2 linked regions of the Aliamphritea ceti genome follow. The protein of the gene in region 1 interacts with the protein of each later gene in a pairwise test. Links are inferred from orthologs where the notes say so. Each region holds a gene or a part of one and is shown on either strand. Other genes may lie near its edges.

Region 1 (4,788 bases):
ACTGGAAATGCTTAAGGTCGGTGGCCGACTGGTTGTGATTAGCTTCCACTCTTTGGAAGACAGAATAGTTAAACGTTTTATTCGTCAGCACGTGAAAGGTGATGAGCATTTGCCGAGAGGTATTCCTTTTACCGATGACATGTTGGAAAAACGACTTAAGGCTGTGACAAAAGCTGTTAAAGCCAGTCGTAAAGAAGTTGATGATAACCCGCGTTCACGCAGTGCCGTTATGCGTGCGGCGGTAAAACTGAAGTGAAAGTTAGTTGGCCTGCCTGGCTGCAGTTTGGTACTGCAGCCCTGAGTGATGAGGAAAATGATTCAGTAGTTGCTGAACGTCCTGCTGTCATGCTGAAGGCCAGTGATCTGTACGTTAAATCGGTTGTTCTGTTGGTGTTGGTAAGTTGCATTGTTATTTCGGCATTGATGGTTATTTTTACCGCCTATCAGTACCGCCTGAACTTTAACCATCAACAGCAACTGGTGCAGCAATGGGATGAGTTACAGGTGGAGTGGGGGCAGCTGCTTTTAGAGCAAGGAGCCCTGGCAGCGAATAGCCGGGTTGAAAACCTGGCAACTAAAAAGTTAAGCATGCAGATTCCGGCCAGAATAGAGGTTATACGTGATGAGCGTTAAAGCTACAGCGAACAGTCAGGATAACCAGGAGATGTTGCAAGACGTCGCCGGTATCCAGACGCGTGCTGCACGTGGCTGGCGCTTGTGGCTGGTACTGCTGCTCTTGTTGCTGATTGCTGGCTTTATTGTTGCCAAAATGGTTTCGCTGAATGTGCAGGATCAGGCATTTTTGCAAAAGCAGGGCGATTCCCGGGTATTACGAACGACGGCGATTCCGGCGCACCGTGGTGTAATTACCGATCGAAATGGCGAACCATTGTCTGTCAGTGCTCCAGTAGCAACGGTATGGGTAAATCCGAAAGAATTCGAAATTGAGAATCCTGCTGTTGGCAAGCTTGCAAGCTTGCTGGGTTTTAAACCCGGTGAAGTGAAAGAGAAAGTAGCCCGTTACCGAACTAAGCAGTTTTTATATTTGAAGCGACAGATTACGCCAGATCTTGCAGAAAGTGTTGAGGCTCTGCGTATTAAAGGGCTGCATGTCGATCGGGAATATAAGCGTTATTACCCAGCATCTGAAGTGACTGCCCACCTTGTGGGTTTTACTAATTTAGATGGTGTCGGGCAGGAAGGACTTGAGTTGGCATTTGAGGACTGGCTCAAAGGTGTTCCGGGCAAAAAACTAGTAATGCGTGATTTGCTGGGTCGGACAATTAAGCATATTCGCCAGGTCGAAGATGTTGTGCAGGGTAAAGATCTGCAGTTGAGTATTGATCTGCGTCTGCAGTATTTAGCTTACCGTGAGCTGAAGGCTGCAGTCAGTGCACATAAAGCGGATTCTGGCGCACTGGTTATGTTGAATGCTCGAACCGGTGAGGTGTTAGCGATGGTGAATCAGCCGTCGTTTAACCCAAACGATCGCTCGAACCTGATTCCTGCAATGCTTAGAAATCGTGCGATCACGGATATTTTTGAACCAGGTTCAACTATGAAGCCGTTAACAGTTGCTGCGGCGCTAATGAGTGGTCAGTACACGGCGGAAAGTGTGGTAGACACCGCGCCAGGTTATATTCGGGTCAGAGGGCGGACCATCAGAGATCACCGTAATTATGGTGAGCTGGATATGACCAAGATTATTACTAAGTCCAGTAACGTAGGTGTGACTAAGTTAGCGCTGAGTATGCATGAAGATGCAGTGCGTAACGTGTTTTACAACCTTGGTCTGGGGCAGTCCACAAACAGTGGGTTTCCAGGGGAGCAGACCGGGGTTTTACCGTACATAGAAAAGAAACGTGTAGTTGAGCGGGCCACTATGTCATACGGCTATGGTTTATCAGCAACGCCGTTGCAGGTTGCTCAGGCATATTTGCCATTTGCCAACCAGGGTGTGATGCCAACAGTTTCATTGCTGAAGATTGATAAGCCTGACAGTTCAGTGCGGGTAATGCCGGTAGATATCGCTGAAACGATTTTAGACATGATGGAAACGGTTACCAATAAAGGCGGTACCGGAACCCAGGCTGCGGTTGATGGGTACCGGGTTGCAGGTAAGACAGGTACTGCACATAAAGCTGCTAAAGGTGGTTATAAAGAAGATCAGTATATTTCGGTATTCGCAGGCATCGCTCCGGTAAGTGATCCACGGATAATCACTGTTGTGATGATAGATAATCCGAAAGGTCAGGAGTATTACGGCGGTGAAGTAGCTGCGCCGGTCTTTGCGCGGGTCGTAGGTGGTGCGTTACGCAGTTTAAATGTTGCACCGGATAAGTTGGCCGAAGGCGAGACCCAGGTGGTAATGAAATGACAGGTTTGGGAACGGGGAAACAACTAGCTGAACTGTTGGCGATAGGGGTCGCGGACAGTCAGTTAGCCCCACTTATTCATGATGCTGATCTGACTAATGTGCAGATCAGTGCGTTGACGCTGGATAGCCGTATGGTGCAGCCGGGTATGTTGTTTTTTGCCCGCTCAGGCGTTGCTCATCGTGGTTGTGACTTTATTCTTGATGCGCAGGCTAAAGGTGCTGCTGCGGTTGTTGTTGCAGCGACCGACTGGCAGGCAGGTTTTAGCGGTCAGGATGAAGTGACTGTCCCGGTTATTCAGGTTGTAGATATAGATGCTGCAACCGGGGCGATTGCTGCACAGTTTTACGGCCAGCCAGGTCAGCGGCTGAAAGTGATTGGTGTAACCGGTACTAATGGTAAAACATCTTGTGCGCATTATATTGCACAGGGGCTAAATGCGCTGGGTGAAAAAACAGCGTTGATCGGTACGGTAGGTAATGGGTTGTTGGACGGTTTGAAACCGGCAACTCATACCACGCCGGATGCTATCAGTCTGCAGGCGCTGCTGGCCGATTTTGTTGCAGCCGGTGCAACTGCCGTCGTTATGGAAGTGTCCAGTCACGCCCTTGATCAGCAGCGGGTTGCCGGACTGAAGTTTGATTTAGCCGCATTTACTAATCTTTCCCGCGATCATTTGGATTATCACGGTGATATGCAGGCATATTTTTCTGCTAAAGCACGCTTATTTACTGAACTACAGGTGCCCCGGCAGGTCATTAATCTGGATGATGAGTACGGACAGAAGTTACAAGTATTGGCTATTGGCGATTCAGTTACCACTTTTGGTGAAAGTACCAGTGCAGCAGTAGTCGCTTCAAACATTGAACTGAGTAGTAAGGGTATTGCTGCTGAACTGAAAACCCCCTGGGGTAGTTTGCAGATTCATTCACCTCTGTTAGGGCGTTTTAATCTCAGTAATTTGTTGCTGACAGTCAGCGCTTTAGGCGAGTTAGATTTCAGTGCATCACAGATTGAAAGTGCTGTTGCAAATATTCATGCGGTACCGGGAAGGATGCAGGCTGTTCAGAGCGCGTTACCAGTAGTGCTGGTGGATTACGCCCATACGCCGGATGCACTGGAGAAAGCTTTGCAGGCATTGATGGATTATTGCCAGGGTGACCTGGTTTGTGTGTTTGGCTGCGGTGGTGACCGTGATAATGGTAAGCGTCCTCAGATGGCAAAAGTAGCGGAAGCTCTTGCGGATACGTTAGTTGTTACCAGTGATAATCCCCGGACAGAAGAGCCCGAGACTATTATCGATATGGTGGTGGCTGGATTGAAGGCTGAGACCAGGTTTGTACGCATCGCTGATCGACGAGAAGCAATAGAACACGCAATTGCAGCGTTGAAAGAAGAAGATATTTTGCTGATTGCCGGAAAAGGCCATGAAGATTACCAGGAAGTGAACGGTGTGCGCTTACCTTTTGATGATGTAGAAGTTGCACGTAGCGCAATGAACAATATCTCCCGTGTTACATCTGAAGGAGAGCAGCGATGAACGGACCATTTTCGTTAGAGCAACTTCAGCAAGCGCTTCGGGCTGATTTAATCAATGCTACTGCTGTAAGTGTTACGGGAGTAAGTACAGATTCCCGCCAGTTAGTTAGTGGTGATTTGTTTCTGGCGATTAAAGGACCAAATTTTGATGCGCATAGTCTGGTTGCCCAGGCTGAAGAAAAAGGTGCAGTTGCACTGGTCGTTGAGCATCAGGTTGATTCAGATTTACCTCAGTTGATTGTCAAAGATAGTCGTTTAGCTCTGGGTGATCTTGGTGCATTTAACCGGAGTTTTTTTTCGGGCAGCGTGTTTGCCATTACAGGCAGTAGCGGTAAGACCACTGTAAAAGAAATGTTAGCGTCAATAAATAGTCAGAGGGGCCAGACATTAGCAACTCTGGGCAATCTGAATAATGAAATTGGTGTACCACTGACATTGTTAAGACTGAGTACTCAGGATCAGTTTGCTGTAATTGAAATGGGTGCCAGTGGCGCGAATGAAATTGATTACAGTGTTGGTCTGACGAAACCGGATGTCGCATTGTTAAATAATGCATTAGCTGCACATCTTGAAGGTTTTGGTAGTTTGGAAGGCGTGGTTCATGCGAAAGCAGAAATCTTTAACGGGTTGTCGGCTGAGGGTGTCGGCATTATTAACCGGGATGATCCGCATTACAGTGTTTGGAAAGACATTCTGGGAGAGCAACCTCAGCTAAGTTTTGGTCTGCACCCGGAAGCTGATGTAACTGCTTCAGAAATCCAGCGCCAGGAAAATGGATGTTATCAGTTTGAACTGCATTTTAAAGGTCAGCAGCAAACCGTACAGCTGGCCATGCTGGGACGCCATAACGTGAATAATGCGTTAGCTTCGGCTG
Region 2 (10,194 bases), 570 kb from region 1 along the record:
CCTGAACGGGTACTGGTTACCTGTGGAGCTTCTGGCGCATTGCTTATGGTGTTCTCTTTATTAGCGAATCCGGGTCAGAAGTTTATGATGGCTGATCCCGGCTATCCATGTAACCGTCAGTTCTTACGGCTGGTCGAAGCGCGGGGGCAACTGGTGCCGGTAACCGCTGAAGATAATTTTCAGTTAACACCGGAACTGATAGAGCAGCACTGGCAAGCAGATACCGCAGGGATCCTGCTGGCATCACCTGCCAACCCAACTGGCAGCGTAGTACACCGGGACGAAATGGAGCTGATCTCGCAAACAGTGAAAACACTGGGCGGACATAGGGTCGTGGACGAGTTATATCACGGACTGACATACGGCTGTAATGCACCGTCGATCCTTGAAGTGGATGCAGATGCTTTCGTACTCAATAGTTTTTCTAAGTATTTCGGTATGACTGGCTGGCGCCTTGGATGGACAGTAGTACCTGAAAACGCCGTAGCCGATATGGAAAAACTGGCGCAGAACCTGTTTATTTCACCACCTACTATTGCGCAACATGCCGCCTTAGCTGCATTTAAGCCGGAAACTTTAAGTATTCTTGAGCAACGTCGCCATGCGTTTAAAGAACGTCGTGATGTCTTAGTAGAAGGTTTGCGTGCGTTAGGCTTTGTTATTCCGCTAATGCCTGAAGGCGCTTTTTATGTGTATGCCGATGCATCTCGCTTTACCGATGATACTTTCTCGTTCTGCTGGGATTTGCTGGAAGAAGAGCATGTGGCGGTAACACCAGGTGTTGATTTTGGTACTCACCGGGCCAATGAGTTTATCCGTTTTTCTTATACAACCAGTGTTGAACAGATCGAAAAAGCGCTGGAGCGACTTGCACGGCGGTTACAGTCATGAAACTGGACAACATGCTCGAAGGGCGGCTTATTAAACGTTATAAGCGCTTCTTAGCGGATATTGAATTGGATAATGGTCGTGAATTGACGGTGCATTGTCCAAATACAGGTTCGATGAAAAACTGTGCTGATCCGGGCAGCCGGGTATGGATTCAGGATTCAGGCAATCTGAAGCGTAAGTACGTTTTTGGCTGGGAACTGGTTGAAGTCGAAGAACGTTATCTGGCGTGTATTAATACCGGCCGGGCTAATCATCTGGTACGTGAAGCAATTGAATCTGGCGTTATTGAAACGCTGCAGAACTATGGAACATTGCGTACAGAAGTTAAGTATGGTGCTGAGAACAGCCGTATTGATTTATTACTTCAGGATGAACACCGGGCTGACTGCTATGTGGAAGTAAAGAATGTAACGCTTTATGAAGGTGATGGACTGGGTACATTTCCGGATGCTGTGACCACCCGGGGAGCCAAGCACTTAAGGGAGTTAATGGCTATGGTGGCTGAAGGTCATCGGGCAGTGTTGCTATTTTGTGTGCCGCATACTGGGATCGAAAGAGTTATGCCAGCAGATCATATTGATCCTGAATACGGGCAGTTACTGCGTGAAGCGGTTAATGCCGGTGTGGAAGTGATTGCTTATGGTGCGCATATTTCAGCCGACGAAGTAAAGCTGGTGCAGCAATTACCGGTCATACTTTGATTCTGCATGTTAGCGAGATGCATTAGTCTTTATTAAATTAGCCTTATCTAATATTATTGCGCCTTTGTATTCTGTTAAGTGAAACAGTGCTTACTGATATCGCTACAAAGGGGCAATGAATGACCGCGATGATTATACCGGCACTGGCCGGTGGTTTACTGATTGGCATATGTGCGGTGTTGATGATGGCCTGGCTGGGACGTATCGCGGGTATTAGCGGTATTCTCTGGCAGGCTGTTAGCCAACCTTCACTTCTTCCCGGCGCCATTTGGCGTATTTTCTTTTTGGCAGGTCTCTTACTGGGCGCATGGCTAGTGCACCAGTTAATGGGACAGGCATTGCCTGCAGTTCCTGAATCAGACACCTGGGTAATTATACTCGCCGGTCTGTTGGTTGGTTTTGGTGCACGGCTGGGTGCAGGTTGTACCAGCGGTCACGGAGTTTGTGGCATTGGCAGGTTGTCTAAGCGTTCACTGGTCGCGACAGTTGTCTTTGTTCTGGCAGCCATGTTGACGGTATTTATTATTTCGGTAATGGGGCACGTATTATGAGAGTGCTTACTATGACGTGTTTTACCGAAGCGTCCTTAGCTTTGTTCTGTGGGGCGCTTTTTGGTGCCGGGCTGGCGCTCTCCGGAATGACGGACCCGGCCAATATTATAGGCTTTCTGGATATTAGCGGAGACTGGAATCCACAGTTGGTATTTGTGCTGGCGGCAGCAGTAGGTACTTCTGTAGCAGGTTTTTACGGATTGCAAAAACGTTCTAAGCCCGTGTTTGCGCAACAGTTCCACTGGCCTGACGCAGCGTATATCGATTCGCGGCTAGTAAGTGGCGCAGTATTATTCGGAATAGGTTGGGGGCTTTATGGTTATTGCCCCGGACCAGCGCTTGCTGCACTGGTATATGGACAATCTCATACTGTTATCTTTGTTGTTTCGATGTTGGTGGGTATGCTGGCTTTTCAATTGCTACCAAAGCCACAAGCAAAGCCATAAAAAAAACAGCGTAACGTTAGAGTGGCGGGATACATAGCTGGCCATCGATAATATCAAACTCTACCGGCTCCAGTGATACACCATTACAGGGGCCGGCAATACATAACCCGGAATCTATGACAAATAATGCACCGTGAGTGGCACACTGAATAAATTGTTTTTGCGGCTCAAGAAATGTGTCTGGCATCCATTCCAGCGGGACACCGCGGTGTGGACAGCGGTTTTCATAAACATAGAGTGCATTGTTTTTTCGTACCGCAAAAACGCCCCGGCCATCGATTTCAAAGCTTTTACTTTGCTCTTCTGTAATCTCATTGGCGGCGCACAGCTGTCGCATGTTGAATTCTCCGTCGAAAATTGTGTCTATCTTATCGCGTGAGTGACAGGCTGGACAAAGGTAATGTTTGCTCAGAACATATTCAGGCAACAATTTACACAATATTGGGGTCTGATAAACTCTCGTTTTATTTTTTGCTGCGTCTTTCAGGTAATCTTTTCAGATGCAGGATCTTTAGTTCTTTTTTCAGGATTTTTATTAGTTTATGGCCAAAAAAGCAGCGGCAAAGCGTAAGTCGCGAAATACTAAGTCTAAAGCGACGAAGCCTTCCTGGTTACGGCGGCTTTTTTGGCTGATGTTTAAATTGGGTCTGCTTGCCAGTGTCTTTGCGGGCATTGGCCTGGTTTACCTGGATATTCAGATTCGGGACAAGTTTGAGGGTAAGCGCTGGGCGTTGCCGGCGAAAGTATATGCCCGCCCGCTGGAGTTATACCCGGGCCAGGTGTTGAGTCGCGAAAGTCTTAAGCTGGAGTTGAAAGGGCTTGGGTATAAGTTTCAGGCACGGGCCAGTCAGCCCGGTACCGTTGAGTGGGCCAGCAAGCGTGCACGGATTTATTCCCGTGGTTTTGATTTTGTCGATGGTCTTGAGCCAAGCCGACGTTTGCTGGTGGACTTTGCGGGTGGTTCCGTCAGTCGTATCCGCGATGATGCTGGCCGCAGTGTTAATTTAGCGCGTCTTGAGCCTATTCAGATCGGTGGTATTTACCCTAAATCGAATGAAGATCGTGACTTGCTACAGATTGAGCAAGCACCGCCATATCTGGTGGAAGCACTTGTGGCTATTGAAGATCGAGATTATTACTCCCATTACGGTGTATCGCCAAAAGGTATTGCCCGGGCAATGTGGGTCAACCTGAAGGCCGGTCGCATTGTTCAGGGTGGTAGTACGCTGACCCAACAATTGGTTAAAAATTTCTACTTAACTTCTGACCGTTCATTCGTACGTAAACTGTTGGAAATCCCGATGGCGTTTTTATTGGATCGCCATTACAGCAAAGATGAAATACTCGAAGCCTATTTGAATGAGGTTTATCTGGGGCAGAAGGGCAGTCGTTCTATTCATGGTTTTGGCCTGGCGAGTCAGTACTTCTTTGCTCAACCGATTCAGGAGTTAAAGCTGCATCAGGTTGCGTTGTTAGCCGCAATGGTTAAGGGACCTTCCTATTATGATCCGCGCCGTAACCCTGCCCGGGCGAAAAAGCGCCGTGATCTTGTACTGAAGGTGTTAGAAAATGAAGGTGCAATAACTGCTAAGCAGCGTCATCAGGCCGCTCAACAGCCTTTGAGTGTAGTGAAGCAAAAGAGCCTGCATCGCGGAGCGTATCCGGCCTATCTGGATCTGGTGAAGCGCCAGCTTCGTGAAGAATATCCAGATGAAGTCCTGAGCAGTGATGGCTTACGAATTTTCACTGCACTGGATCCGGTTGTACAGGCGAATGCTGAGCAGAGCCTGGTTTCCAGCGTGAAGAAGCTGACAAAGAAATACGGTAAAAAAGTCGCCAAATTGCAGGGCAGTATGGTGGTTAGCAATCCGTATAGCGGCGAAGTACTGGCAGTTGTTGGCGGTAAGAATACCCGCTATCAGGGCTTTAACCGGGCAATAGATGCGATTCGTCCGGTAGGCTCTCTGATCAAACCAGCGGTGTATCTGACGGCGCTGGAAAAAGGCTACACCCTGGCATCATTGCTCGAAGATGAACCACTTACTGTCGATTTGCCTGATGGCTCCTGGACACCGAAAAATTATGACCGTAAGAGTCATGGTGACGTACCGTTGTATTACTCGTTGGCTAAATCGTACAACCAGTCCACGGTGCGACTGGGAATGGATGTTGGTGTTGATGAAGTACTGGACACCTTACGTCGGTTAGGTTTTGACCGCGATATACCGGCCTATCCTTCTCTGTTTTTGGGGGCGACTGCTATGTCGCCAATAGAAGTTGCGCAGATCTATCAGACAATTGCAGGTAATGGTTTCCAGTTACCACTACGTGCAATCCGGATGGTTGCGGATGCCGAAAATCAGGAGCTTTCCCGGTACTCGCTGGTGGTGCAGCAAACGGTTAATGCCGGACCGATGTATCAATTACAGTTTGCTTTGCAGCAAGTAGCGCACATAGGAACAGCCCGTTCAGCGTATGCCAGCTTGCCGCAGAGTCTGAATCTGGCCGGTAAAACAGGTACTACAAATGACCAGCGCGACAGTTGGTTTGCTGGTTTTACCGGTGATCGTTTGGCAGTTGTTTGGTTGGGTGCTGACGATAACAGCACTTTACCGTTAACTGGCAGCAGCGGTGCATTGAAAACCTGGGTTGAGCTGATGAAGCGAGAGCGGCCGCAACCTTTGGTTCTGGACCAGCCATCAGCAGTCGAATATCTATGGGTGGATGAATTAACCGGACTGGGGTCGGCGGAAGAATGTGGCGGTGTACAGTTACCGTTTCTGCTGGAGAACGAGCCTCAGGAATATATTCCATGCGCCGCAGCTTATGCACCTGGCTATGTGGCAGATGAACCACTGGACTGGTTTAAAAACTGGTTTAGGTAGATATGTTTGTCTTGCTTAGTGATTTGTCCGTTGCTAAGACGGTTCTTAGCAAGTGTGTTACTTAGAAACTAAGATTTATGCCGGGTGGGACGCAATGTCTAGCCCGGTTCATTTTACTGCTTATTAAGCATTTTTCCGCTCATCGCTTTTGCCAGGCAAAATATTCCCCACAGGACACAAAATGTATGACTGGTGATGGCGTACAGCAACACCATACTTATGCCTGTCGGGCTGTCTGAAAATCCCAGCCATAACAAACCACTTCCCCCGGCAATAATGCAGGTAGCAATAAGACTGCCGTTAAGTGCCAGACGAAGGTGATAACGCGCCAGCAGGGAATTACTTTTAGTACTTCGACAGTTCAGCCAGACCAAGACTCCCAGCGCAATTCCTGGCAGCGCCAGCAAATGCACCAGATAAAGCAGTGCTCCAAAACTGGCAAGTTGCTCTCCGGAATTTTTGGCTGGCTGCATCCGTACATCCTCTCTTTTTTTGACGGTCATTCCCTGACGACTTCTCTGCGTTTCATCACTGACAGTAATCACTATGCACTGTTGTAACCCATAAGTTTTTTTAAGCACTTGATCATGGTCAAGGTGGCTGAGGTTGCGCAATAGGAGAATGCTGACTCGTAGTGGTTACTGGGGCTAATGAACTGTTTTCAGTGTGTTAGTTAAAGGTGCAAAGGGTGGAGATACCTTTATGAATGAAACATTTACAAAATCAATGGCGAGGAACATCTTCTTTGGCGGAAGTCTGTTCTTCTTTTTGCTGTTGGTCGGTTTATCTGCGGATACCGTGCAACGGCTGCCCGAAAGGGATAACCGCGAAAACCTGACGCCGCAGGTGGTGCTGGGTAAGAAAGTCTGGGAAGACAATAATTGTATTGGTTGTCATACCTTGTTGGGTGAGGGCGCTTACTTTGCACCGGAGCTGGGCAATGTGTATGTCCGTTACGGTAATAGTAAAGAAGCAATTAAAGGCTTTATTAAAAGCCGTCCTGTTGATGGTATCCCTGGGCGTCGCAGCATGCCGCAATTCAACATGTCTGAAGAAGAGCTGGAAGCAGTTGCTGAGTTCCTCAAGTACATGTCAGAGATAGACACCAATGGCTGGCCACCTAATGTTCAAGGGTAAGGGACGATTATGAAGTATCAATCTCAAATGGTAGCCAAACCGTACTTTATAGCGGCAATTGGCTTATTTGTCGGACAGATCCTGTTCGGCGTGATTATGGGGATGCAATATGTAGTCGGTGACTTCCTGTTTCCGGAAATACCGTTCAACGTTGCCCGTATGGTCCATACGAATTTACTGATTGTTTGGTTGTTATTTGGCTTTATGGGTTCCACTTATTACATGGTGCCTGAAGAGTCGCAAACCGAACTGTACTCTCCAAAGCTGGCGATGTTGCTGTTCTGGGTATTTCTGGTAGCGGGTGCGCTGACTATCATCGGCTATCTGGCTGTCCCTTATGCCACTCTCGCACATATGACGGGGAATGAATTGTTGCCAACAATGGGACGGGAGTTCCTTGAGCAGCCGACAATTACCAAGATCGGTATTGTACTGGTGGCGCTGGGCTTCCTGTTCAATATTGGCATGACGCTGTTACGTGGCCGTAAAACCGTTATCACTATGGTGCTGTTTTTAGGCCTGGTAGGTCTGGCTGTGTTCTTCCTGTTCTCTTTCTATAACCCTGAAAACCCTGTGCTGGATAAGATGTTCTGGTGGTGGGTTGTTCACTTGTGGGTTGAAGGTGTTTGGGAACTGATTCTGGGTGCAATTCTGGCATTCACCCTGATCAAGGTTACTGGCGTTGACCGTGAGGTTATTGAGAAATGGTTGTATGTCATCATTGCGATGGCGCTGATCACCGGCTTGCTGGGTACTGGTCACCACTATTTCTTCATTGGTCTGCCTGAGTACTGGCTGTGGATCGGTTCTGTGTTCTCTGCAATGGAACCTGTACCGTTCTTCATGATGACATTGTTTGCCTTCAATATGGTGAATAAGCGTCGCCGTCAGCACCCTAACCGTGTTGCAGTTCTCTGGGCATTGGGTACTGGTGTTATGGCATTCCTGGGGGCTGGTGTATGGGGCTTCCTGCACACGCTGGCACCGGTTAACTATTACACTCACGGCTCACAGATTACTGCAGCCCATGGTCATATGGCCTTCTATGGCGCATACGTAATGATTGTGCTGACTATGATCTCTTACGCGATGCCTATGCTGAATGGCCGTGAAGCGGCGAACAGCATTAAGTCTCAGGTTACTGAAATGTGGGGCTTCTGGCTGATGACTGTATCTATGGTCTTCATCACGCTGTTCCTGACGGGTGCAGGTATCCTGCAGGTTTATCTGCAACGCTTCAGCGATGCGCCACTGCCATTCATGATTGTTCAGGACAAGATCGAACTCTTCTACTGGCTGCGTGAAGCTGCAGGTCTGGTATTCCTGCTGGGTCTGATCGTGTACATCATCAGCTTCTTTGTTAAAGGCGAAGAAGCGCGCCTGAAGCCTGCTGAGCAGACTGTCATTGAGTGAGTTGTCACTAAGAAAGTTGTATCCCTCCCCGTTCGCGGGGAGGGCATTTTTCATAGAAGTGAAGTTATGAAACAGCCAAGCCAACGCATAAGAACTCTGACCCGCAGCGCATTTTTTGCGCTGTTTCTGGTTGCGCCGGTGCTGGATGTTTTTCGTTATGACCTGACTGCCGGGCATTTTGTTATTTTTACCTACCCATTGAGTCTGGGGCTGGAATCGATCCAGGGTAACGATGCGGCGGTGCAGATTCTTCTGCGGGTGCTGTTGCCAGCGGTGATACTGATTACTGCCGGTATCTGGATTGCTTACCGCTTTGGAAGGCTTTACTGCGGTTGGCTCTGTCCGCATTTTTCTGTGGTTGAACTGATTAACGGCCGAATGCAGAAGCTGCTGGGCCGACCTACCATCTGGGAAGCGGGGTCAAAACCTCACAGTATTTCTTCCTGGTTAATTCTTGTCACTGTTGCGGTGCTCATTGCCTTTATCTGGGCCATCGGGTTGCTGGGGTATTTGCTACCTCCGTTGACGCTTTATAGCGATTTATTAAGCGGTGAGCTGGGGTTTACCAGTTGGCTGTTTTTAGGCGTGGCCACCACGCTATTTTCGATTGATTTTCTATTTGCGCGGCATCTGTTCTGTAAATTTGGCTGTGCGTTAGGGGTGTTTCAAAGTCTGGTTTGGATGATGAACCCCAAAGCGCTTATGGTCAGTTTTGACGCGCAGCGTGCTGCCCTGTGTAAAGACTGCGATAAAGCCTGTGATAAAGCTTGCCCGATGCGTTTGCCGGCTCGCAGTATTAAGCGCAAGAAGTTTACCTGCACTCAGTGCAGTGAATGTATTCAGGCCTGTAATGAGGTTCAGAAAGATAATCCGGATGGCAGTTTGCTGCACTGGGGAAATGGTGATCCCCGACGCAGTGCGGATGCCGATAAAATTATTCCCAGCGTTGATATAGGGGCCCGGAAATGAACGCGCAGGCTGAAATTCAGATGAAGCAGTTGCCCGGAGATTTTGCCATTTGGCTGTTTATTCTTGCCGAACTGAGTGTGTTCGCGCTGTTCTTTATTTTGTATGCGATTACCCGGGCACGTTTTCCTGAAATGTTTGCAGAAGGCCAGGCGCAGTTGAATGTACTGGCGGGTGTGGGCAATACGCTGGCATTGCTAACTAGCAGCTGGTTTGTGGTGCGTGCGCAACAGAAAGTACATGCAGGTCAGAAGGGCGGTAATGTTTTTCTGACACTGGCGCTGGTCTCTGCCTGTGTATATCTGTGGATTAAAAGTGCGGAGTACCAGCATTCAGTTGCGCTGGGATTTGACCTCAGCACTAACGATTTTTACTTTTTTTACTACGGCCTGACAGCTTTTCATATGTTCCACGTCATTCTGGGCATGCTGATTTTAATGTTACTGATGCTGCAAAACTGGCGAGGGAAGTACCGTAGTGGGCGTATGAACGAGTTCGAAAGCGGAGCCTGTTACTGGCACATGGTGGATCTTCTCTGGTTAGTCCTCTTTCCTTTGGTATACATCTTATGAGCGAATCACGTTTGTCGGACTGTATCTGGATATTATTGATTTTGGTCACGGTCGCCATGGCATATTTCGGCGAGAATAGTGTAGTTACCTTTGTAGCAGTTGTGCTGATTCTGTCTGCCAGTGCGGTTAAAGCATTTTGTGTTGTGGATTACTTCATGGGGTTGAGAAAAGCCCCGCGGGTATGGCGTTTTATGTTACTGGCATACGCTCCGGTGATTGGGGTGATTGTGAGTGTGACTTATCTGTTTTGAGCAAAAGCTCAGATCGCTTCGCGGCGAATGACGGCGTTCGCCGTATGGAGAAATATGTGATGAATAATCTGACAACAATTGATACTTCGGCAGCGGGATCTACTGCTTTTTATCAGCCACAGGGCAACGAAGAAGCGTTGTTTATGCACGCTTATGAGCATCAGTTGCCGGTATTGCTGAAAGGGCCTACAGGATGCGGAAAAACCCGTTTTATCAGCTATATGGCTGATAAACTTGGTCTGCCGCTACATACAGTCGCCTGTCATGATGACTTGAGCGCGTCTGATCTGGTTGGTCGTCATCTGATTGGTGATGGCGACACGATCTGGAGTGATGGCCCCCTGACCCGGGCGGTGCGTGAAGGCGGTATCTGTTATCTGG

Evidence for each region.
Region 2: the proteins of OCU49_RS06810 (region 1) and mrcB interact in binary tests that used the Escherichia coli proteins (3 or more experiments, as listed by UniProt). The link is inferred for Aliamphritea ceti from one-to-one orthologs.

What each region holds. Positions count from the first base shown.
Region 1 is NZ_AP025282.1:1,478,636-1,483,423, forward strand. The notes cover bases 1-2,999. They hold OCU49_RS06810 (peptidoglycan D,D-transpeptidase FtsI family protein), read left to right. Parts: upstream 1-622; coding sequence 623-2,377; downstream 2,378-2,999. Other genes in these bases: rsmH (16S rRNA (cytosine(1402)-N(4))-methyltransferase RsmH), read left to right, coding at 1-256; ftsL (cell division protein FtsL), read left to right, coding at 253-633; OCU49_RS06815 (UDP-N-acetylmuramoyl-L-alanyl-D-glutamate--2,6-diaminopimelate ligase), read left to right, coding at 2,374-2,999. In the rest of the region: more of OCU49_RS06815, read left to right, coding at 3,000-3,915; OCU49_RS06820 (UDP-N-acetylmuramoyl-tripeptide--D-alanyl-D-alanine ligase), read left to right, coding at 3,912-4,788. UniProt on the Escherichia coli protein: Essential cell division protein that catalyzes cross-linking of the peptidoglycan cell wall at the division septum. Required for localization of FtsN.
Region 2 is NZ_AP025282.1:908,953-919,146, forward strand. The notes cover bases 2,809-5,802. They hold mrcB (penicillin-binding protein 1B), read left to right. Parts: upstream 2,809-3,131; coding sequence 3,132-5,474; downstream 5,475-5,802. Other genes in these bases: OCU49_RS04125 (Rieske (2Fe-2S) protein), read right to left, coding at 2,809-2,926; OCU49_RS04135 (hypothetical protein), read right to left, coding at 5,588-5,802. Also shown: OCU49_RS04105 (pyridoxal phosphate-dependent aminotransferase), read left to right, coding at 1-891; DNA/RNA nuclease SfsA, read left to right, coding at 888-1,592; OCU49_RS04115 (YeeE/YedE family protein), read left to right, coding at 1,712-2,143; OCU49_RS04120 (YeeE/YedE family protein), read left to right, coding at 2,155-2,589; more of OCU49_RS04125, read right to left, coding at 2,606-2,808; more of OCU49_RS04135, read right to left, coding at 5,803-5,947; OCU49_RS04140 (c-type cytochrome), read left to right, coding at 6,177-6,611; OCU49_RS04145 (cbb3-type cytochrome c oxidase subunit I), read left to right, coding at 6,621-8,024; OCU49_RS04150 (4Fe-4S binding protein), read left to right, coding at 8,091-8,993; OCU49_RS04155 (cytochrome c oxidase subunit 3), read left to right, coding at 8,990-9,562; OCU49_RS04160 (cytochrome C oxidase subunit IV family protein), read left to right, coding at 9,559-9,813; OCU49_RS04165 (CbbQ/NirQ/NorQ/GpvN family protein), read left to right, coding at 9,873-10,194. UniProt on the Escherichia coli protein: Cell wall formation. Synthesis of cross-linked peptidoglycan from the lipid intermediates.